DNA from 3 places in the Fructobacillus cardui genome. Region 1 is predicted to be linked to each of the others. Evidence: riboswitches for the same ligand, from Rfam matches in the RefSeq annotation. Region 1 holds a riboswitch; each other region holds the start of a gene.
What was found. Region 1 has a riboswitch for thiamine pyrophosphate ahead of AABI20_RS06520 (ECF transporter S component). Riboswitches for the same ligand answer to the same signal wherever they lie in the genome.

Region 2: another riboswitch for thiamine pyrophosphate. It lies ahead of thiS (sulfur carrier protein ThiS); the one in region 1 lies ahead of AABI20_RS06520 (ECF transporter S component).
Region 3: another riboswitch for thiamine pyrophosphate. It lies ahead of thiW (energy coupling factor transporter S component ThiW); the one in region 1 lies ahead of AABI20_RS06520 (ECF transporter S component).

The regions. Positions count from the first base shown of each region.
Region 1 is NZ_CAUZLS010000007.1:29,199-36,590, forward strand. Features, by position in the region: gene AABI20_RS06510 (MerR family transcriptional regulator) at 1-245, shown strand, start outside; gene AABI20_RS06515 (FAD-dependent oxidoreductase) at 452-1,792, shown strand; TPP riboswitch at 1,902-1,992, shown strand; gene AABI20_RS06520 (ECF transporter S component) at 2,076-2,633, shown strand; gene AABI20_RS06525 (ATP-binding cassette domain-containing protein) at 2,646-4,055, shown strand; gene AABI20_RS06530 (energy-coupling factor transporter transmembrane component T family protein) at 4,052-4,720, shown strand; gene AABI20_RS06535 (LysR family transcriptional regulator) at 4,788-5,660, opposite strand; gene AABI20_RS06540 (amino acid permease) at 5,770-7,107, shown strand; gene AABI20_RS06545 (pyrroline-5-carboxylate reductase family protein) at 7,254-7,392, shown strand, end outside.
Region 2 is NZ_CAUZLS010000004.1:152,442-159,833, forward strand. Features, by position in the region: gene AABI20_RS05210 (DUF2785 domain-containing protein) at 1-901, shown strand, start outside; gene AABI20_RS05215 (D-alanine--D-alanine ligase family protein) at 988-2,130, shown strand; gene AABI20_RS05220 (universal stress protein) at 2,193-2,651, opposite strand; gene AABI20_RS05225 (replication-associated recombination protein A) at 3,110-4,399, opposite strand; gene AABI20_RS05230 (DUF1694 domain-containing protein) at 4,468-4,842, opposite strand; TPP riboswitch at 5,098-5,187, shown strand; gene thiS (sulfur carrier protein ThiS) at 5,314-5,511, shown strand; gene thiF (sulfur carrier protein ThiS adenylyltransferase ThiF) at 5,517-6,170, shown strand; gene AABI20_RS05245 (thiazole synthase) at 6,174-6,944, shown strand; gene AABI20_RS05250 (hypothetical protein) at 6,962-7,147, shown strand; gene AABI20_RS05255 (MFS transporter) at 7,180-7,392, shown strand, end outside.
Region 3 is NZ_CAUZLS010000008.1:20,606-27,997, reverse strand. Features, by position in the region: gene spxB (pyruvate oxidase) at 1-569, shown strand, start outside; gene AABI20_RS07035 (2,3-bisphosphoglycerate-dependent phosphoglycerate mutase) at 686-1,408, shown strand; partial or broken gene AABI20_RS07625 (hypothetical protein) at 1,641-1,889, shown strand; gene AABI20_RS07620 (nitroreductase family protein) at 1,896-2,222, shown strand; gene AABI20_RS07025 (SDR family oxidoreductase) at 2,239-2,901, shown strand; gene AABI20_RS07020 (2-keto-4-pentenoate hydratase) at 3,371-4,192, shown strand; TPP riboswitch at 4,391-4,496, shown strand; gene thiW (energy coupling factor transporter S component ThiW) at 4,774-5,280, shown strand; gene AABI20_RS07010 (HAD family hydrolase) at 5,326-5,982, shown strand; gene AABI20_RS07005 (thiamine-binding protein) at 5,979-6,278, shown strand; gene AABI20_RS07000 (YjjG family noncanonical pyrimidine nucleotidase) at 6,341-7,033, opposite strand; gene AABI20_RS06995 (YeiH family protein) at 7,287-7,392, shown strand, end outside.

The sequences.
Region 1 (7,392 bases):
ATCAATTGAGATTTGCCAAAACGATGCGCCACGCGGGCGTTTCCATCGAACGATTGCGTGAATATATTGGCATGGTGCTGGAGGATGATGACCGGACAATTCCTGCGCGTAAAGCTTTATTGCTAGAGCAAGCAGAAGAGATGCGGGAACGAATTAATCAAATCCGAGCCGCCCACGATCATTTACTGTATAAAATTGATCATTACGAAAGCCACATGCGCCAGGTAGAGAATCGTTTAGAATAGAACGCTGAAATTGTTTGATAACTGGTAAAGATGGCTAATTTGGGGCTAAAATCCGAATTTTATATAAATTAGAACGACTTTATCTGTCCCTTTGTTTTATTTGATACTTTCTTGAAAACTGTTGGATAAGTAATTGACAGAACACTGTTTTATTGGTAAAATTTAATTACAATTTTCACATAGCTATATATTAGGAGGCACTTTTAATGAAAGTTGCAGTAATTGGTTCAACGCACGCCGGCGTGTTTGCCGCTAAGCAGATCAAGGCAGACCACCCAGACGCTGAGGTACACGTGTTTGAAAAGAATCAAACAGTTTCTTTTTTGTCATGTGGAATCGCCCTTTGGATTGGTGACAATGTTTCATCAACTGACAAGATGTTTTACGAAACACCAGATTCAATGGCAAAGCAGGGCATTTCAATGCACATGCAAACGCTTGTTGAAGCTGCAGACTTGGAAGCAAAGACTTTGAACATCAAGGACTTGGTTTCTGGTGCCCAATCAGAAGAAACTTTCGATAAGATTGTCATTACTACTGGTTCACGTGCCATTAAGCCTCGCATCCCCGGTATCGATTCTGACAAGGTCTTTGACTCAAAGACTTGGGACAACGCCAACGCCTTGAAAGAAGTAACTGAAAAGGTTAAGCGCGTAATCGTTATTGGTGCTGGTTATATCGGTGCCGAATTGGCAGAACAATTGTCAGTCAACGATAAGGAAGTGACTTTGATTGATGGTTTGGACCGCGTGTTGGCCAACAACACAGCGCCTGAATTCTCATCTGTTTTTCAAAAGGCCTATGAAGACCATGGCGTTAAGTTAGCGCTTGGTCAGATGGTTTCAGGATTTGAAGACACTGCTGATGGTATCAAGGTTACTACTGATAAGGGTACTTACGAAGCTGACATTGCCATCTTGGGTATCGGTTTCTTGCCAAACACTGCGATGTTCCGTGACCAAGTTGATATGTTGCCAAACGGCGCCATCAAGGTTAACAAGTTCATGGAAACTTCTGTTACGGATGTCTTTGCTGCCGGTGATTCAGCAACCGTTTTCTACAACCCAACACAAAAGGATGACTATATTCCATTGGCAACCAATGCTGTTCGTCAAGGAATCTTGGTTGGTAAGAACATTGCAGAACCAACGATGGCTTACCAAGGTACACAAGCAACATCAGCTGTTGAATTATACGAAATGGCTTACGCTGCAACTGGTTTGACTGTTCAATCAGCAGCTCGTAAGGGTGTTGAAGCAGATTCTGTGACAATTTCAGAAGACTATCGTCCTGATTTCATGTTGTCAACAACGCCTGTTAAGGCTTCATTGACTTGGGAAAAGGGTACTCGCCGCATTGTTGGTGCTGCCTTCTTGTCAAAGCATGACATTTCACAAGCTGCCAACGTGGTTTCATTGGCAATCGAAAACGGCATGACAATTGATCAATTGTCAATGACGGACTTCTTCTTCCAGCCCAACTTCGGTCAACCAGTCAACTATGTTTCATCAGTTGCGATGGCTGCCGTTGCTAAGGCAAACAAGTAAAAATCAGCTTTATTTAAGTACTCGGACATGACGTTCGAGTACTTTTTTATTTGAAGGCTCTTGCATAAAGGTCAGAGACAGTGTAAGCTAATAAAGTAGTAAATTTGAATATAGCGATCTGGGGTACCATTTTGGTTGAGAATTAAACCCATTGAACCTGTTAGGCTAAGACCGACGAAGGAAGATCCACACAAGTTTTTTTATGACCACCCGTGTTGGACTCTGCCCAGGCGAGTGGTTTTTTTAATGCCTTTATGTTCCTCTGGACGCAAAGGAGAGAATAATGAAACAAAAGTGGACGCTACAAAACGTGATTTTGCTGGCTTTGATTGGGATTATCTTCTCGGTCATTTACTGGATCATGGATCCGGTTTACCAAATCGTTAACAGTGGCTTGGCCGTGATTGGATTGCAAGCCTTTACGAATGAAATCACGCTTGGTGTATGGATGATGGCCGGACCATTGGCTTCTTACATTTTAAAGAAGGTCGGTGCAGGTTTTATCGGGGAAATGCTCGGGGCTGCCGGTGAAATGTTCTTAGGTGGTTCTTATGGTGTTGGAACACTCTTGTCTGGCTTTATCCAAGGAATTGGTTCTGAGCTTGGTTTCGCCTTGACCGGTTATAAGAACTGGTTTGCTGGTCTTTGGTTGTCAACCTTGACTGGAACAGTCGTCACCTTTGGTTGGGACCTCTTTAAATCAGGTTACATCCACTACAAGCTGAGCTTGTTAGTTGCTTTGTTCATCGTTCGTTACCTATCAATCTTCTTCTTCTCAGGTGTCTTGGTACACTTGATTGCCAAGTTGTTGGATCGATCAAAGTTGTTGTCCCACGAATAAGGAGGACAAAAAATGGCAATAACTGCCAGAAACCTCACGGTGGCTTATCGTGATCAAGCCATTATTGATGATTTAAATTTAACGCTTGAAAAAAAGACCCTAACCCTGTTAATGGGGCCTTCCGGGTCAGGAAAATCAACTCTGTTAAAGGCCTTAGCGGGTCTTTACCCCCAATATGGCGGTCAGGTCAGTGGTGAAATCGAAATTGACCAAGCGGCGATTGCTACACTAAAGGCGAATGAAAGGGCCAAGCGAGTGGCTTTGCTCTTTCAAAATCCCGATGATCAGTTTGCCATGCCGACGGTGCGAGAAGAATTTATTTTTGCACTGGAAAACCTTGAATTGGGCAAGGATGAAATTGATCAAAAGACGGCTTGGGCATTGGAAAAGGTTGGTCTGACTGATTTTATCGACCGGTCCTTTGTGACTTTGTCCGGTGGGGAAATGCAAAAGGTTGCTTTGGCGGAAGTGTTGGCCCTGGGGGCCGACTACCTATTGTTGGATGAACCGTTTGCTGCCGTTGATAGCCAATCGCGAAAAGACCTCCAGGTGTTGCTCCAACAGCTGAGTCAGGAGGGCTACGGCATTTTTGTTTCAGATCATGATCCGGCTGGGTACTTCGACAAAATCAGCCAGTTTTATCAGTTGAAAGAGAAGTCCTTGGTATCGGTTCCTGAAAATGACTGGGGTCAATATGATTATCAAAAGCAGACGGTGGTGTTAAAACCAGTCGCGGAAAGCGACCAAGCACAAGATACTGCCTATCGTTTTGATAACCTGCGGATCCAAAACGGGGAGCGGTTGGTCTTAGACCAGGATATCCTGCAAATCTTTGCCGCAGGGATTACCTTACTGACCGGTCCAAATGGGGTCGGTAAGTCTTCCGTTCTGAAAACGCTGGCACGATTGCACCGTTATGAGGGTTCTTTGACCTATCAGGACCAAGAAGTTCATGCCTGGAAACCACGTCTCTACTTTGGCCAGGTTGGTCTGCTGTTCCAGTCAGCCTCCGACCAGTTCTTAAACATCACGGTTGACGAAGAGCTGGACCAGGTGATGGCCAAGAGCCACCATGCTGATTTTTGGACGAAAGAGGTTTTGGACCAGTGGTTGTCTGACATGCATCTAACAGGTTTGGGTGACCGGTCGGTCTACACGCTCTCGGGTGGCCAGCAGAAGAAATTGCAACTGCTGTTGATGCTGATTATGGCACCACAAGTGCTGTTCTTAGATGAACCGCTGGCGGGCTTGGATGAGCAGTCAGTAGCAGTCGTTTTGAACCTGATTCAAATCTGCCAACAGTCGCTTGGATTGACCATTTTGGTTGTTTCTCACCAAACAAGGGACCTGGTCAACATTGTTGATCGCCACTTGCGCTATGAACAAACGGCGATGGCCTACCAAGAGGAGGTACTCGTATGATGAACGCCACACAACGCATGGTTTTGGCTTTGGCGATTTCTTTGGAAATTTCCTTGACCAAATCAGTAACGCTGAACGTTGTCCTCTTTTCGGTTGCCTTTTTGCTATTGCTGATCCGGCGCCAGCCCCTCAAGAAAATCTGTCTCTACGTGGTCATCGCTATCATTCCGGTTTTGGGTTCGTTCTGGTCCTTTTACCTGTATGGTGAGGGAACAGCGGCAGAAAACCTGCATTTTGGTTTGGTGATGGGAAGTCGAGTCCTTGTCTTTATCTTTATTGGTGCCTGGCTGACGATGGGGATGACGCCGTACGTCCTCTTGGCCTCACTACGCCAAAATCTGAAGATGTCGGCAACCTTTACCTATGGGATTTTGGGCGCACTAAACTTTATGCCCCGGTTTAAACAGGCTTTCTCGTCGATTCAAGCGGCGGGGATGATGCGTGGTGAAGTGTTACGGTGGTGGCAGCCAACGCTGTATTTCAAGGCTTTGGTTCATGCTATTAAGTGGTCGAAGAACCTAGCCATGGCGATGACTTCGCATGGTTTTCAAGAAGGTGCCTCACGGTCGGCCTACCGGGCCTACCCAATGGCAAAATCAGGCGGGGTATTAATTGTTTTGATTTTGATTGCCCTGCAAGTAATCTTGTTCGTTTCTCATTACTAACGAGAAACGCAACAAGCTGATATTAAAAAACGACAAATTCGTTATCTTGACGAATTTGCCGTTTTTTTTAGCCTTTTTTCAAGTAGGAAAGGATTTCTTTTTGCATGGCCTTCACAAAAGGGTCCTTAGCTGAGGAGGGGTTAATCACTAGTCCCAGGTGGCGGTAATAGGGGTGTTCGAAAGGATAAGCCTCGATTTCACCCGAGAGTCTTGATAGTGCCAAATCTGGGAGGATTCCCCAACCCAAGCCGGCTTCGACCATGGCCAGAATGGACTGGTCATCAATCGAATAGTTGATGGCTTGGGGTTTGACTTGGAGTTCGTCTAGGGCAGCCTTGGTATCGGAATCATAATCGGACCGTTGCAAGATAAAGTGGCGGTCTTCTAAGTCATCTTGACTGATTGAAACACCATTTTTCGGAGTGAAATCAGCCGGGGTAATGCACTTGATTTCATCATCGATGAGAGGCAGCGCATCCAAACGGCTAATGGTTGGCAAAGCCGAGAAGCCAAGGTCAATTTTTCCCAGTGATAAGGCTTGTTCGATTTCAGCGAAGGAGCCTTGGGTCAATGTGATTTCAACCTGGGGATATTTTTTAGAAAAGCGCCGGATAATGGTTGGCAGCCAGGCAATACAGACCGATGAAATGGCGCCAATTCTGATTTGCCCGCCTTGCAATCCTTGAATTTTCGCAGCGGCTGAAAGCAGTTGCCGTTCCTCGTTGAGTAGGCGTTCTACCATCGGTAAGAGGATTTGGCCGTTGCGGGTAACCTGCATCTCGGACCGGTTGCGAATTAAAAGGGGGATGCCCAACTGCGCTTCGAGGTGCGAAATGGCGTGGGAAACAGCCGAAGGGGTGATGTTTAAGTCATCGGCAGCTTTGCGAAAGGACCCGCGATCGGCGACTGTTGCAAAAATTTGGTAAGTAAAAGTTTTCATGATGGTTTCCTTGATGAATTTTTCTAAACTTAAATTGAAAAAGTTTAGTTTTACTTGTTATAGCACCAAGTATAGACTATTAGGGTAAGATTGCAAAGGAGTATTGTTCATGAATAATGACCAAACGGGCTTCGCCCGCACGCTGTCTCACCGCCACGTGGCCATGATTGCCCTGGGTGGGACGATTGGAACCGGGCTTTTCTTGGGAGCCGGTTCTTCGATTCATAAGGCCGGACCAGCCATTTTGCTGGTTTACATTATCACGGGGTTGTTTGTCTTCGCGATGATGCGTGCCTTGGGTGAATTATTAGTATCAGATGATTCAAAACCAGTGTTTATTGATTTTATGACCCAGTACTTGGGGGAACGAGCCGGCTTCGTCTTAGGCTGGACCTACTGGATTGGTTGGGTCGTGATTGCCATGACCGAACTAACGGCGATTGGAACATACATGCACTATTGGTTCCCTGATTGGCCGGTATGGCCATGGGAATTAGCCTTTCTCATCGTGTTGTACTTTGTTAATACGATTGCGGTTAAGATCTTCGGGGAAACGGAGTTCTGGTTTGCCATGATTAAGATTGTCGCCATTGTGGCGATGATTATTACCGGGCTGATTTTGGCTTTGGGCCATGTCAAAACGTCGATGGGTGTGACTCGATTTTCGACGCTGTGGTCACATGGATTAGTGGCAAACCACGGTAATGGCTTGTTGTCGACCTTCCAGATGGCCTTCTTCGCTTTTTTGGGTGTTGAATTCGTCGGCATTACCGCAGCCGAAACGAAGGATCCGTTAGAAACGATTCCGCGGGCCGTTAATTCGATTGTGATTCGAATTCTGATTTTTTATATTGGTGCCTTATCGGCGATCATGATTATCCAACCATGGACCAATTATCAGGCTGGCGAATCCCCATTCGTTCAGGTGTTCTCTGGTATTGGGATTCAATCGGCAGCTGCCGTGATTAATTTCGTTGTTTTGACGGCAGCGGCTTCCGCTATTAACTCGGCCTTCTTCACGACCGGCCGGATGTTGTATTCATTGGTTGGCGAAAAGTCTCGCTTTAAGAAGTTAAATAAGAATGCCATCCCCCAATCCGCCATCAACCTGTCAACGTTGATTGTTGGTCTTGCCGTGGTGGTCAACTACTTATTCCCAACGGATGCCTTTACCTTGATTTCATCAATGGCCTCAGCCGCTTTCTTACTAATCTATATGGCCTTGATGGTAACGCACTTGCGCTTCCGCAAGGCGACGAAGGGGCAAAAGAGCCATGGCTTCCAATTGCCACTGGCACCCTTTAGTAACTACTTGACGATCTCCTTTTTGGCTTTGATTTTCGTCATTCTGTTGGTCACACCAGCAACGACGGTCACAACTCTGTTAGCCGCGCTGTGGATGGTGCTCTTGACCGTGATTGCTTCTTTTAAATTTAAGAAGAATTAAGCTGAATCCTCAAAATCAGTTTGTGCCTCGTCCTTGTGTCAACAGGGACGGGGCATTTTTGATTGGCTAGAGCCAATTGATTTGTCAGAAGGCGGGGTTAGAACTGTGATAAAATGGGGGCAAGCGTGATTAAAGGAGTAGGATTTATGAAAATTGCAGTTGTCGGTCTTGGACACATGGGAACAGCCCTTGTTCAAGGACTAAAATTAGGTGGACACACGGTTTTGGGGTACTCATCAAATGCCAAAAAGGCAGAGGCGCTGCAAATTCCAGCAGTGACCACTT
Region 2 (7,392 bases), on a different contig from region 1:
ACTCTTTGTCTTAAAGGAAAATGCGGATATGGAGCCGGCTGAGCCAACCCCTCGTCCCAGAGACTCGATGGCTGCCATTGAACAAATGCAGGTTTACCAGGATGTTTGGTCAGCCAATCATGAGGAATCAAATCAATTTGTGGCTGATGATGACTTGCGAGCATTCGTGGACCAGTTGTCTTCACCGAGTGCAAAGATTCGTGATACTGGTGCATTCTTCTTTCTTGGTAATGCCATCCAAAACGGTCATCTCAGCCACCAGCAATTAGACTGGTTGACGGCTGAAATGATTAGCGACGAGCATTTACTCACTCAAATTTTGCAGGAAGAAAATGATGGTGCTTATGGTCGTTCCTTTGCACTGGCTATTCTTTCGATTTTATTGATGGCTGATCAGCAAGCTGCTGAGCCTTTTATTGGCCCAGAGTTGATGATGGCAATCGTTGAACAGGTTAGCCTGTATACTCTGCTAGAGCGGGATACTCGCGGTTTCGTTCCTGGTCATGGATGGATTCATGCTTATACTCATTTAGCAAATATACTGGGTGCTATTTTTGACCGGACGGATGTTCCACGGTCTGACAAGCTGTTCTTGTTGGCTTGTATTATGACCAATTTCCGTCAATTAAATACACCGCTAACGATGGGGGAGCTGAACCGCCAAGTCGGTACCATCTTGCGCTTAAGTCGGAAGCATAGCCTTTATGCCGATTATTTACTGCTGTCATTAAAGTTGTGGCGGCAAGACCTTGTGAACGAGCCCTTTGCACAAACTCGGTCACGCTGGCAGAAATTATATAATCGAGTTGATTTCTTCCAGCAAATTTTAGCTTTTGGTCAAGACCAGGTGCCTGAAAAGGTCTGGTCATATGTCCAAGAGACTAAGAATTACCTTTCTTAATTGTCTTCGTCTCGCCAAATTGGCGAATGAAAAAATATTAACCCATGACGTCCGCCTTTTTGGTGGGCAAATAAAGGAATTTTGTTATGAGCAAAAAACATGTTGTGTTGTTGTTTGGTGGGAACTCGTCTGAGCACGATGTTTCCAAGCGGTCTGCCTATAATTACTACCAGGCCCTAAAGGAAACGGGCAAGTATGACCTTTCGGTCGTAGCGATTGCCCAAAACGGTTTTTTCTTGGATGCTAAGCGGTCATTTGAAATTATGAACCAAGCCGACGAGGCACCCCTGGTTGCTGAATACATGGAAAGCATTAATCCAACGGAAACGCTGGCCCCAATTGCTGCCTTGAAGGATTTGCCCCCAATCGATATCTTTTTCCCAGTTGTTCACGGTAATCTGGGTGAAGATGGGACACTTCAGGGACTTTTCCGTCTCTTGAAAAAGCCGTACGTTGGTGCTGCCTTGCGCGGCCACGCGATTTCCTTTGATAAGGTGATTACTAAGGAAATTTTGACGGCAAACGGTATACGCAATACCAAGTACCTGGTTACTTATCAAAATGATGACCAGCCACTAACTTGGGCAACCGTTGAAAAAGAATTAGGCTCACCGGTCTTTGTTAAGGCTGCTAACCAGGGATCATCTGTTGGTATTTCACGGGCAGAAAATGAGGCTGAATATCAGGCTGCCTTAGCTGACTCCTTCAAATATGATCGCAAAGTCCTGGTTGAAGCAGCCGTTAATGGTCCTCGTGAATTAGAAGTTGGTGTTATCGGTAACGATGACATCTTGGTTTCCGAAATCGGTGCCCACCAAGTTCCGGACCAGGGTGGCGATGGTAAGGGCTGGTACGACTACAAATCAAAGTTTGTGGATAACTCAGCCGTTGCCTTTGAGATTCCTGCCAAATTGCCAGAAGATGTTACGGCTGAAATTAAAGCCATGGCAAAGAAGGCTTACCAGGTCTTGAACTTGGCTGGAGAGGCCCGGATGGACTTCTTGATTGATGAAAATAATGTTCCTTATTTGGGAGAACCAAATACGCTGCCAGGATTTACGAACATGTCTTTGTTCAAGCGCCTTTGGGATTATTCCGATATTAACAACGCTAAGTTGGCCGACATGATGGTACAATATGGTTTTGAAGCTTACGAAAAGGAACAACAAATTTCTTATTCATTCGAATCATTGGGTGAAGAGAAGGTTGGAACTTTTAACGGTCAATAATTAATAATATTAAATAAAAAATGTCCCTTGCATAAAAGCAAGGGACGTTTTTTTACTGATTTTTACTTTTGAGCGAGCTTTTCGCAACGAACAACCAAGACGTCGATTGTTGCCATTCGAGTGACGAAAGCAGTGACAGAACCAACAACTAAACGCTCAACGGTGTTGAGTCCAGTTGCGCCAATCACAATCAAATCAGCTTTGATTTCTTTTGGAATATCGGTTGCAATCATGGTCTTTGGTGAACCATAGTCAATCCGATATGAAACGTTTGAGAGGCCGGCATCAGTAGCCTCCTTCTTGTAAGTTTCCAATGATTGACGGGCATCTTCTGTGATGGTATCAATCATGGTGTTATCAAAGGATGTGATGTTTTGAATGGCACGAGTATCAATGACATTAGCAATCACTAATTCAACGTTGCCGTCTTCTTTTGCCAGGGTAATTGCGCGCTTTAAGGCCGCCTCAGCTTCCTTTGAGCCATCCACTGGAACCAAAATCTTTTGGTAAGACTGTGTCATCGTAAAGACCTCTCTTTCTTTCTAGGTTCATTATAAGTCTTTTAAGACGAAATAAAAAGTGGTCTCTATGGAATAGAAAATTAGTTGGTATTAAAAGTTGGCTCAGTTCTTTTTATATCAGTATGAATCCACAAAAAAAGCCCGCCCGAAGGCGAGCCGTGGGTCATGCCCACGATACTCTATTGGTACCGTTAATCGCTACTCAGATTTTCCTCGAAATTATCGAGGTGGGCGTTTCACCGGGGGCTTTGACTACCGAACGAAAGGGCATGCCATGACCTGAGGATTCCCGTCCAAAATAAAAAGGTTGTAAGGAAAAAGCTGTTAATGTAGCAATGCGTATACCAGAGTATTCACTAATAGTATACTGATTTTGTCTAAAAATACTAGTCTTGACATTCTGATTTTTGTGAGTAATGACCAACAAAAATTGTCATTAAAAATCAGATTGGTATTGTTTATTTTAAGCCGCGACGCTGTTGGTTTTTGAGACTTTGGTTGACGTCTTTTAACTGCTGCTCGAAATTCGAGTTACCCTTCGGCTGGAAGTAGGCATCATCCTTGATGGCATCTGGGAGGTATTGCTGAGCAACCCAGTCATTGGGGAAGTCGTGAGGGTAGATGTAGTCGTTACCATGGCCGAGTTTCTCGGCGCCCTTGTAGTGACTATCGCGCAGATGGTCTGGGATAGCCTGGGCCTTTGAGCGGCCTGCTTGAGCGATGGCAGCATCCATCGCGGTGTAGGCTGAATTTGATTTGGGCGATAATGCTAACTCAATAATGGCATTGGCCAGTGGAATCCGTGCCTCGGGCAGCCCTAATTTTTCAGCAGTTTGAATCGCTGTAACGGCACGTTGAGCGCCATTCGGGTTGGCGAGGCCGATATCCTCGTAGGCAATCACAATCAGTCGGCGAACCAGGATTTGTAGGTCACCGGCAATAATCAGTCGGGCGGCGTAGTGCAGGGCCGCATCGACATCTGATCCTCGAATAGATTTTTGCAAGGCCGAAATAATGTCATAGTGGGCATCGCCATTCTTGTCGGCGACGAGTGACTGCCTCTGAGTCGTTTCTTCAACGACCTCCAAGGTCACCTGGATAATTCCGTTTGCATCCGGCTTGGTCGAAAGGACTGCTAATTCCAAGGAATTTAGGGCGGAGCGAAGGTCGCCGTTAGTTGCCTGGCTAAGGTGGGTGAGGGCTTCTTCGCTTAGATTAACTTGGTAGTTGCCAAGTCCGTTTTCTTTATCTGTCAATGCCTGTTTGATGGCTTTTTTGATGTCTTGGTCACTCAAAGGTTGGACTTGGAAAATTTGGGTTCGGGAACGAATGGCTGGCGTGACGTTTAAGTATGGGTTCTCCGTTGTTGCCCCAATCAAGATAATCGCGCCCGATTCGAGGTGAGGGAGGAGAAAGTCTTGCTTGACCTTGTTGAGACGATGAATTTCATCCAAAAGAAGGACAACTGTCCCCGACATTTTTGCTTCTTCAGCAACGACCTGTAAGTCCTTTTGCGAATCGGTTGCCGCGTTCAGGGCTCGAAAGGCAAAGTTTGTCGAACCGGCAATGGCCGAGGCAATCGAAGTCTTACCAGTTCCGGGTGGGCCATAAAGAATCATTGATGAAAGACGCTTGGCTTCCACCATCCGCCAAATGATTTTATTTTCGCCGACTAGGTCTTCTTGGCCAACGATTTTTTCAATTTTTGTTGGCCGCATCCGGTAGGCCAGTGGTTTTTGTCCGGGCATGAAGGCTCCTTTATCAGTATGGCTTTGTCTTGATAAAAAAGAAGCCGGTTGAAACCGGCTTCGTCAGGTTACAGGTCAATTGATTCCTGGTTTACGGCTGATTTTGCCGCAAGAATGACCGCGTAGGGGTTATCAGTTTGTGTTGTTCTTTCAAAATCGGATAAAAGGGTATAGGGGTGATTGGTGCTGACGGCCATTTGCAAGTAGTTGATGTAGGCATCACCACAAGCATCCTGGTCAATCAGTAAGGTCGTATCTGGCCAGTTGGCCATCCGTGCCTTGAGTTCATCTTGAACTTGGCTATCGTCGGCCTTTGATTCTTTAACGGCCGCGACTACTCGTTCACGAAAAGTGCCTAGGTAAAGGCGCTGTTCATCAGGGTTAATCTTGGGACCACCATTACCTTGCTGCCCCTGTTCTAAACGGCTGTTAACATCATCCATTGGGTTATCCTCCAATTACTTTACTACAGACAATTATACGGAAAAAGCTGTGGAGATTAAAGGCTTGTCTGCTATTTTTGGGTGTTATCCAACATTTGTCGGTTGATTAACCTAGTCTATTGAATGCTGTTAATGAAAAATCAGAAGCGGTGAAGATTTTATTAGAATTGGTCTAGTAAATCCAGTGAAACTTTGTCCCGTTTCATCAGTGGACATGTCAAAAAATCCATGTTATATTGATTTCGAAAATTGAATACGAATTATCTGGGGTGCCGACTGGCTGAGATTATACCCATTGAACCTGATTAGATTAACGTCTGCGTAGGAAGATAGTGATGATAGTTTTTTTGTAAGCTGTTTTTGCGTTTTTTGACGTAGAAACAGCTTTTTTGTTCAATTTTTAACAAAAGGGGATAGCAGCTGCAAGGGAAAACTGATTTTTGGCGGTCAGACCCAGAAGGGAGAAAAGAGATGGTCACAATTAATGGCGAACATATTGACAACATCGCTGGTGGAACGGTTTTGAGTTTACTTGAAGAACAAAACCGTCATCAGGACAATGTGGTTGTTGAACTCAATGGTCAAATTTTATCGAAAGCGGCTTTGGCTGAAACGGTGCTGGTTGAGAACGACAAAGTGGCAATTATTGCTTTTGTAGGTGGGGGTTAGGAAAAATGACAACGATTGCAATTGACGGCCAGGCGGTGGAATCCGTCTACCTAAAAATGAAGGATCGCAATGTAGCTGACAGTCAGGAAAAGTTGGCAGCTGCTCATGTGACGATTGCCGGTTCAGGGGGATTGGGGTCTAATATTGCCATTGCGCTGGCCCGGGCCGGGGTTGGTCATTTGACCTTGATTGATTTTGATGAAATTGAACATAGCAACTTGAACCGTCAGCAGTTTAAGCTAAGCCAGGTTGGCTTACCAAAGGTGTTGGCCCTGAAACAAAACATCCTGGAGTTTAACCCCTTTGTTGAGGTGACGACTTGGCAGGAACGAGTGACGGAGGACAATGTGTTGGACCTCTTCACCGGTGCCAATATTATCTGTGAAGCTTTTGATGATCAAAATGCGAAAGCAATGCTATTACGGCGGGCGCAAGAGGTTTTGCCAGAAACGCCGATCGTGATGGGCAACGGCTTAGCCGGTGTTCACGACGCTAATCAAATTCAAACCGTCCGGCAAAGTAACCATGTTTACCTTTGTGGTGATGGCCAAACCAAGGGAGCAGAAGGTTTGATGGCCGCTCGTGTTCTGATTTGTGCGGGTCATCAGGCGAACCAAATCCTACGTTTAATTCTAGAAAAAGAGACAGTAGAGGAGTAAAAAATGTCGACAAATGATCCATTGGTCATCGGTGGCCACCAGTTTGAATCACGCTTTATTTTGGGTTCTGGTAAGTACTCATACGAGCTGATTGACTCAGCGGTTAACCATGCCAAAGCGGAAATTATCACGATGGCTCTTCGCCGAACGAGTATAGCTGAGGAAAACATTTTAAACTTTATTCCGCAGGGAACAACAATCTTGCCAAACACTTCGGGGTGCACGAACGCTGAGGAGGCAATCCGGATGGCGCGAATTGCTCGTGAGCTGAGTGGGAGTGATTTTATTAAACTAGAAGTGATTCCTGATAAGCAGTATTTGATGCCCGATAACTATGAAACGTTAAAGACAACCGAAGTCTTGGCCAAGGAAGGCTTTATTGTCATGCCTTATGTCTTGCCTGATTTCAATATTGCAAAGCAATTAGTCGATGCAGGTGCTGCTGCCGTCATGCCATTGGGAGCACCAATTGGCACTAATAAGGGCCTTTCAAACAAAGATTTGATTCAAATTTTGGTCGACGAGATTGACCTGCCAATTATTGTGGATGCCGGAATCGGCCGTCCCAGTCAAGCGGCCGAAGCAATGGAAATGGGTGTCGATGCCATCATGGCTAATACGGCAATGGCAACAGCGGGGGACATTCCCCTGATGGCCGAAGCCTTTCACTTAGCGATTGAGGCTGGTCGCAAGGCTTACCTGGCAAAACCAGGACGAATATTGACGAAAAAGGCTGCACCATCATCACCGCTGGCAGGTGTGAGCCTTGGTTAGAAAGGAAAGGAGTGGCCATGATCCAGCCGAAACGGGCAAGGCTTCATCTATCATTAGCACAGAAAATCATCTTGATTAATTTTCTTGGTTGGGTTTTTATCTATGCCGATCGAACAATCTTAAATCCAGTGATGCCGGAAATTCAACGGTCTTTTGGTCTGAGCCATGCTGAATTGGGACTGATTTCATCTGTTTTTTTTTAACCTATACGGTTAGTCAGTTACCATTTTCACGTTTGGCTGATGGTCACTCGAAGAAGCTTGTTGTCGCTTTGGGCTTTTTCTTCTTTGCAGTAATGACTTTTCTATCGGGTATCGTGCCAACCTTTACTCTTTTTCTATTGGTGCGATCTCTGGTTGGTTTAGGTCAGGGCAGCTTTTACGGTCCGGCCTATGGATTAATTAATGAAAACCTTAGTGACCGCCATGCAACTTTGGGCATGGCCATT
Region 3 (7,392 bases), on a different contig from region 1:
TGGGTTCTGGACTACCAGCTGCTTTGGCTGGCCAATTGTCATACCCTGGTCGCCAAGTTTGGAATATCGCTGGTGATGGTGCCTTCTCAATGATTATGCAAGATTTGCTGACCGAGAAGAAGTATGATTTGCCAATTATTAATGTTATTACGGCCAACAAGACGTTGAACTTTATTAAGAGTGAACAAGATGATGTGGCCATGCATCATTCAGGAATTGATCTTGCTGATCAAAACTTTGCCATGATTGCCCAGGGAATGGGTGTTGAATCAGTGACGGTTACCAAGGCCAGTGAATTACCAGCAGCCTTTGATCAAGCGATTGAGGTCACGAAGGCTGGTCGACCATTCTTGATTGAAGCTAAAATTTCAGATGCCCGTTCGCTGCCTGTCGAAGAATTACAATTAAAGCAAACAGACCAAGGCATGGAAGAAACGCTCAACCCAACTTATAACAGTAACCTTGATTTGCAACGACCAAGTTCGGTTCGTGAATTTTTAGATTCATACGATGGTCAAAACTTGAAAACACTTCCAGAATTCTTTGAAGAATACGGTGTTGAATGGTAAACGTATAAGCTGACTTATTATAAAAGTCTTCTTTTGAAGGCTTTTTATTTTGTTTATAGAAGGCATTGCCTGCTTAAAGAGAATCGGTGTAAAATAGAGCGCAAAGGAGCTTGATTATGCCAAAACTTGTTTTACTACGTCACGGTCAAAGTGAATGGAACCAGTCTAACCGCTTTAATGGTTGGATCGATACTTATTTGTCTGCAACTGGCAAAAAACAAGCACAGGATGCCGGGCAGGCGCTTTTAAAACAGGAGATTCATTTTTCCCGGGCCTATAGCTCAGTTCTTAGTCGGACGATCATGACCATTAATCGCATCTTAGATGAATTAGGTCAATCATATATTCCGCTAACGAAGTCTTGGCGGTTAAATGAACGCCATTATGGCATATTGCAGGGTGAGGATAAGGATGCTATGCGTGCCAAGTATGGTAAAGAGCAGGTCCAAATCTGGCGACGGTCTTATTCTGTCTTGCCACCAAAACAGCCGGCATATGATCCAACAGTTACCATTGATGGCCGAACTTATCCAGCTTTTGATCGCCGTTATGCACGGGTGCCTTATGGCCTTTTGCCACTCAGTGAGAATATTCAAAGTACTGAAGTCCGAGTTCGACCACTTTTTGAAGATGAGATTGTGCCACGGTTGCGTGCGGGAGAAGATGTTTTGATTGTTGCTCATGGAACGTCCGTCAGAGCTTTGACCAAGCTCATCGAGGGTTTGACACCGGAACAGGTAACTAAGGTCGAAATTCCAAACGGCGAACCAATTATTTATGAATTTGATAAAAGTTTATCTGCTTATAAAAAGGAAATTGTGCGCTCTTCTTTCAAATAATTTTAAAAATCAGTTCTGATTTCTTTATGCCATTTGTTGTATTTTTAAAAATAGCACATATGATTATTAACTATACCAATCAAAGAGAAAGTTGAATTATTATCAACAAATAGAGATAATGTTCCTAACAAATATTTAAAGAAATTGGAGTCCCTACCAAATGAATTTTCAAACTGTTGTGAATGGTCGGAGTTCCATTCGGTGGTTTCAAGATTGAGAAGTTTCCACGAAAGCGCTACAGGAGATTGTTGAAACGGTACAGAAAGTACCGTCTTTTGTGAACTCGCAACCAGTCCGAGTGGTGATTGCCACTGGCAATACCTTGGCAGCTATTCGAGCACAACACTTACAATCCGTTTTGAACCAAGCACCGAGTCAATCAGTCTTGCCATATCAGCCAATTCCAGAGTGGGACGATTGCGCCAAGGCCAATATCGTGGGTTGGTTTGCTGGTACCAAGGAACAAATTGGTGATGATTGAGGTACAATGATGGGGAAGGCAGGTGCCAACCTCTATAATGCTCAGGCAATCGTTTACTTAACTTTGCCTAAAGATTATCCTGATTGGTCATTGGTTGATTGGGGTGCCTTTTCAGAAGCATTGGTGCTGTCGGTCCAAGATGCAGGTGTTGATTCTTTGCCAGACTATGAATTCGTTAAATTTGCTAATGATTTAATGGCACCGCTCAAGTTAACAGATGACCAACAGGTTGTAATGGGCGTTGGGCTCGGTTATCGTGATGAAGATAGTTTGTTAAATCAAATTCGTTCTGGTCGCATGGACACGAAAAGTATTTTGACAATTTTGGATTAAGTGAAGGGAGATTTTGATGACAAAGACACTTGTGATTGGTGCACACGGTAAAGTTGGTCAAATTTTGGTTCAAGATTTAGCTAAAAATCAGCGGGAGGTTTTAGCGGCCTTTCGGAATAAAGACCAATTGCAAACAGTGGCTGATTTAGCCGGTGTTGAGGGAGTTTATTTTGACCTCGATAGCGACGAACAAGCGATGACCCAATTTTTCATCGACCACCAAGTTGGTCAAATTGTTTTCACGGCAGGTGCCGGAGGCAAGGGTGGCATCGAACGAACGGTAGAAGTTGATTTGGACGGCGCCATTAAAACGATGATTGCAGCCAAAAAAGCTAGTGTTGCCCACTATGTGATGGTTTCAGCTGCTGGAGCAGATGACCGCAGTCGGTGGTCTGCATCCGGTATTTATCATTACTTTATGATGAAGCACTATGCTGATTTGTATTTGCAAAATTCCGGTTTGGATTATACGATTGTTCGCCCAGCGCTGCTTTTGGACACTGCTGGTACTGGAAAGGTTTCATTGAATGTCGACTTTTCTGGTCCAAAGGAAGATTTGCAAATTCCGCGAGCAGATGTTGCTGCTTTTGTCACAGTGGTATTAGCTCATCCTGAACAATCAGCTAATCAAATCTATGATTTAACAGCTGGTCATCAAAACATTCAAAATATTTTTTGATTTCAAATGAAGCCGAGGGGAGACCCTTGTTTTTTTTATTTAAATTAAAAATAAATGATAAAAGGGTTGACATTCAATCATAAAGTTGTAGACTACGAATCAACAGATAGAAAAAATAAGCGATAATAAGAAATGTCTGAGTGAGAAAATGATTAGAGAACGCCTGTTTGGTGAAAGGGCGTCGTTTTCAAACTTAAAGACGATCATTCTTTAGCTAGTGGGCTGAATGAAGTAAGCCTCGCTCGGTTGGTACCGTTATCAAACCGGCGTATCGCCTTTTTCGGGTCGTACGTTTGAGGTTGGACTTTGCCGTTCAACAAATTAAGGTGGTACCGTGCGTAAGCGCCCTTAACAACGATTTTTTCGTGGTTGAGGGCGCTTTTTTATCTGCTGATTTTTTTAGAAAAGGAGGGCACCGTGAAGTTTCGTACCGTCGTGAGCTGTTTGTATACTGAAAGGAGCATGAAATATGACAATGACTGAATTGAAGACCAAGGTGAAGGTAGTACCAGCAAAGCAAGAGGACAAATTGGCGCAGGCCCTCTATCATGCTTATCAAGAACGTCAACCGCTTGAGATGACTGAATGGGAGAAGGTTGTCAGCAATGATCAAACTGCCTATGCAGTGCAAGACCAATTGATGGAATTGAAAAATCAGCCACTTGGGGGTTACAAGGTCAGTTTGACTAGCCAAGAAACTCAAGATATGTTCGATTCAAACGAACCACTGTACGGGGCTCAGGTGCAGAACCATTTTGTGCAGTCACCAGCCAATCTTTCGTTGAAGAGCGATTTATTGGACCCATTGGCAGAAGTGGAATTGGTCTTCAAGGCCAAGGAAGACTTGCAAGTTACCGATTCTTTGGAAGATTTGCGTCGTAAAACGACTGTAGCAGCTGGTGTGGAAGTACCTGATGCCCGGTTTACGGACTGGTTTCCATCTTTGAGCAAGTACTTAGTCATGGCAGATGCAGCGGTTGGCGGTTTTGTGGTTTATGGACCAGAACGAGAAAGTACATCTTTGACCGTTGCTGAATTTGAGGATGTGAAGGCCTATTTGGCCCATAATGGCGAAGTGGTGGCTGAGGGAAGTTCAGCCGAAGTTTTGGGTAATCCACTTAAATCGTTGCAATGGCTAGTTAAAAAATTGGCAGCGCAAGGAAAGACCTTGCATGTGGGGGAACGAGTTTCCTCAGGAACCTTCCTATTGCCCCCACACCTAACGGAAGGAACCTGGACAGCTAGCTTTAACCATGATTTTGCAGACGTTGTGGTGGCAGTTAGTAAATAAGCAAACAATTTTGAAATATCAGACAGAATAGTTGTCTTTTTCCGCTAAAATGAGTATAATCATTCTCGTTGGGTAATGAGGGTTACCATTATGTTGATAACCTTCATTGTTCAGTCACCCTTTTTAGTGGTTCCAAATTGTTTGTTTCAGTAAACAACAATTGGCCGCACCAATAAATTGGGCGGCCCTTATTTTGAATAAAATCGATCGGGGAGTTTGTGTAATAGACTGAGAGGATGGTAAACCATTGACCCGAACACCTGAACCGGATAATGCCGGCGGAGGAAATCGTATCACTTTTGTAATCGAGGGCTCCGTTTTGGGGTGCTCGATTTTTTCTTTTAAATGAGAAAGGAGTGGTAGTGAATAATTCACGGTGATTTTACCGTGACAGGATGAAGGGGAGCGCCTTGATTCTGAAAAAACAGCGATGGGAAGCCGTGTTCCGGCGTGAGAGGAGACCAATTAGTCTCGACCGAACTTTCTACTAGACAGGGTCTGCCTGACTGGTTTAACCGCAAAAGTGGGAAAGGAGCGCTGTTTTTTTGCTACCCCACTGATTTTAAAAGGAGCGTTTTCAAATGAAGACACAGAAAAAATTATCAACGAAGAAGATGCTAGTAACGGCCTTGTTGGCTGCTTTGGCCTATGTTTTAAATAGCTTTGTCTATTTCCCGGCAATGGCACCCTTCCAACACTTCGTTGATGTCTTAGCCGCTGTTTTGGTAGGGCCATGGTATGGCTTGGCTAGTGCCTTAATTTGTGGTATTTTGCGAATGATGTCAGGTCGGACGATTCAAGCCGTGACGGGCGCTATTTTTGGCCCCATTCTTGGTGGCTTGATTTATCGTAAAACCCACAACCTTTACCTGGTTTTCCTTGGTGAAGTGATTGGAACAGGTATTTTAGGGGCGTTAACTTCTTATCCATTGATGAAAATTTTCTATGGCTTGGACGTCCACAAGTGGTATTACTTTGTGCCATATTACACACCAGCTGCCATTGTGGGTGCTGGGATGGGCTTGGCAGTGACCTTAATTTTTCAGAAGACGGGGCTGCTCAAACGAATGCACGCGAGCTTGGACTAAATAACAACGGCATTTAGAACAAGTCTGGTAAGGGGAGAGTGAGCGATGAGCGGTAAGGAATATTTGATTTTTGACCTCGATGGCACATTAGTTGATTCCATGCCTTTTTGGGAGGATTTAGCAACTGAATTGCTTCACCGACATGGCATTGATCAGCTACCAGCAGACTTGCATGACCGGATTCAAACCATGACTTTGACGAATTCGGCCGTCTTTATACAAGAACTATTTGTCTTACCCGTTACTGCTGAAAGTTTGGCGCAGGAAATGCGAGTTTTGATGGACCAACACTATCGAAATGATGTTCCGCTTAAGGTGGGGGTATATGCGTACTTACAAGGCATGCACAAAAATGGTCGCAAAATTGTTCTGGCAACCGCTAGTAGCTCGGCGTTAGCCAAAGACTGTCTTCGCCGTCTGAAATTACTGCCGTTTTTTGACTTTGTTTTTTCCTGTGAAGATGTTGGGCAGGATAAAACGCAACCCACAATTTACCAGGCTGCTGCACAATATTTTGGCCAGCAACCGAACAAGATTGCAGTCTACGAGGACGCACTGTATGCGGCTTCAACTGCAAAGAGAGCGGGTTTTCTTGTGATTGGTGTCTATGACCATCAGTCAAAGGAAGAGTGGACTGATTTACAAAATTTAGCAGATGAAACGATTGATTTTGCGACTGTAGTAAAAGGAGAAAATAAATGAGTGCAAGTGTAGCGATTCAGGTCTTACCAGCAGCCGAAAATGACCATGAGTTGTGCCGGATGGTCGATGAGGTAATTGCGTATATTCAAAGTACTGGTTTACGTTATGAAGTTGGTCCCTTTGAAACAACGATTGAAGGCGATGATTACAACCAGTTGATGGACATCGTGAAAGAGTGTCAGCGTGTGGCTGTTCGGGCGGGTGCCAAGAAGGTTTCAGCCTATATCAAGGTTGCCTATCAGCCCGATGGTGAAATTTTAACGATTGATCAAAAAATCGGTAAGTACCAAAAATAAAAAAGTCAGACCCGCAAAGGTCTGACTTTTTTGAGCTGATGATGATAGAAGCGCAGCTTTCATTATTGCAAGAGTGCTTCCAAAGTTGGCAAATCTTCAACTACTTGAGTTGGTTTGATTTCTGACGGGCTTTCTTTGTGATTGGGATTAATCCAAATCGTGTCGAGTTGATAGTTTTGGCCACCCAGGATATCAGAAGTTAAGCCATCCCCAATCATTACTGTATTTTCCTTGGTCATTTGCGGGTTGTCTTGGAAAATGCGGTCGAAGAAGGCGGCGTCGGGTTTAGAAGCACCAATCATTTCAGAAGTGAAAATTTGGTCAAAGTACTGGTCTAAGCCAGTTTCCCTGAGGCGAAGGCGTTGAGTAGCGTCTTGGGCATTCGTACCGGCAATAATCGTATATTGATTTTGTAGGTGCTGCAAAATTTCAGTGGCATAGGGCACCATCCGATAATTATGGTCACGCAATGTAGCGTATTCTTGCTCAAGTCGGTCGGCATCATAGTCGATTCCAAGAGCTCCGAGGGTCTTTTTGAAACGCTCTTCAAAAATTTGTTGGCGAGCAATTTCTTTGAATTCGTATTGTTGCCAGAGATGGTGGTTAATCTCTTGATAAGTTTTTAGTGCATGGTCTAAATCAGTGCCTGTTAAGCCTAATTCATTTGAAAAAAGCTGACGAATGGCGGCGACTTCGCCTCCGGTAAAATCCAAAAGGGTGTCATCAAGGTCAAAAATCAAATATTCATCGGTCATGCTACAATCCAACTTTCTATACTATAATTAACTTTAATTATGATAACACGGTGGTTAAAAGACAACCCCTTAATTTTTGTTTTATTTTAAACGAGGGCGTGGTGTGTTGTATCAATTTTAAAAATGATTAAAAATCGACATTTGTTATCAAATTTTAATCTTGATAAGCTTGACCAAGCCCCCCTGGTTAGGTGTTTAATGGGGAAGTAATATTTTTTGTTAAAACGCTAACGAAAGAAGGAATGGTTGTCTGATGAGAATCGAGAAGAAGCATGTTGTTGGGATTGTCCTAGCAGTTGTGGTTTCGCTTTTCGCCCAATTTTTGAGTAAATATTTACCGCAATTGGGAGCCGAAAGTT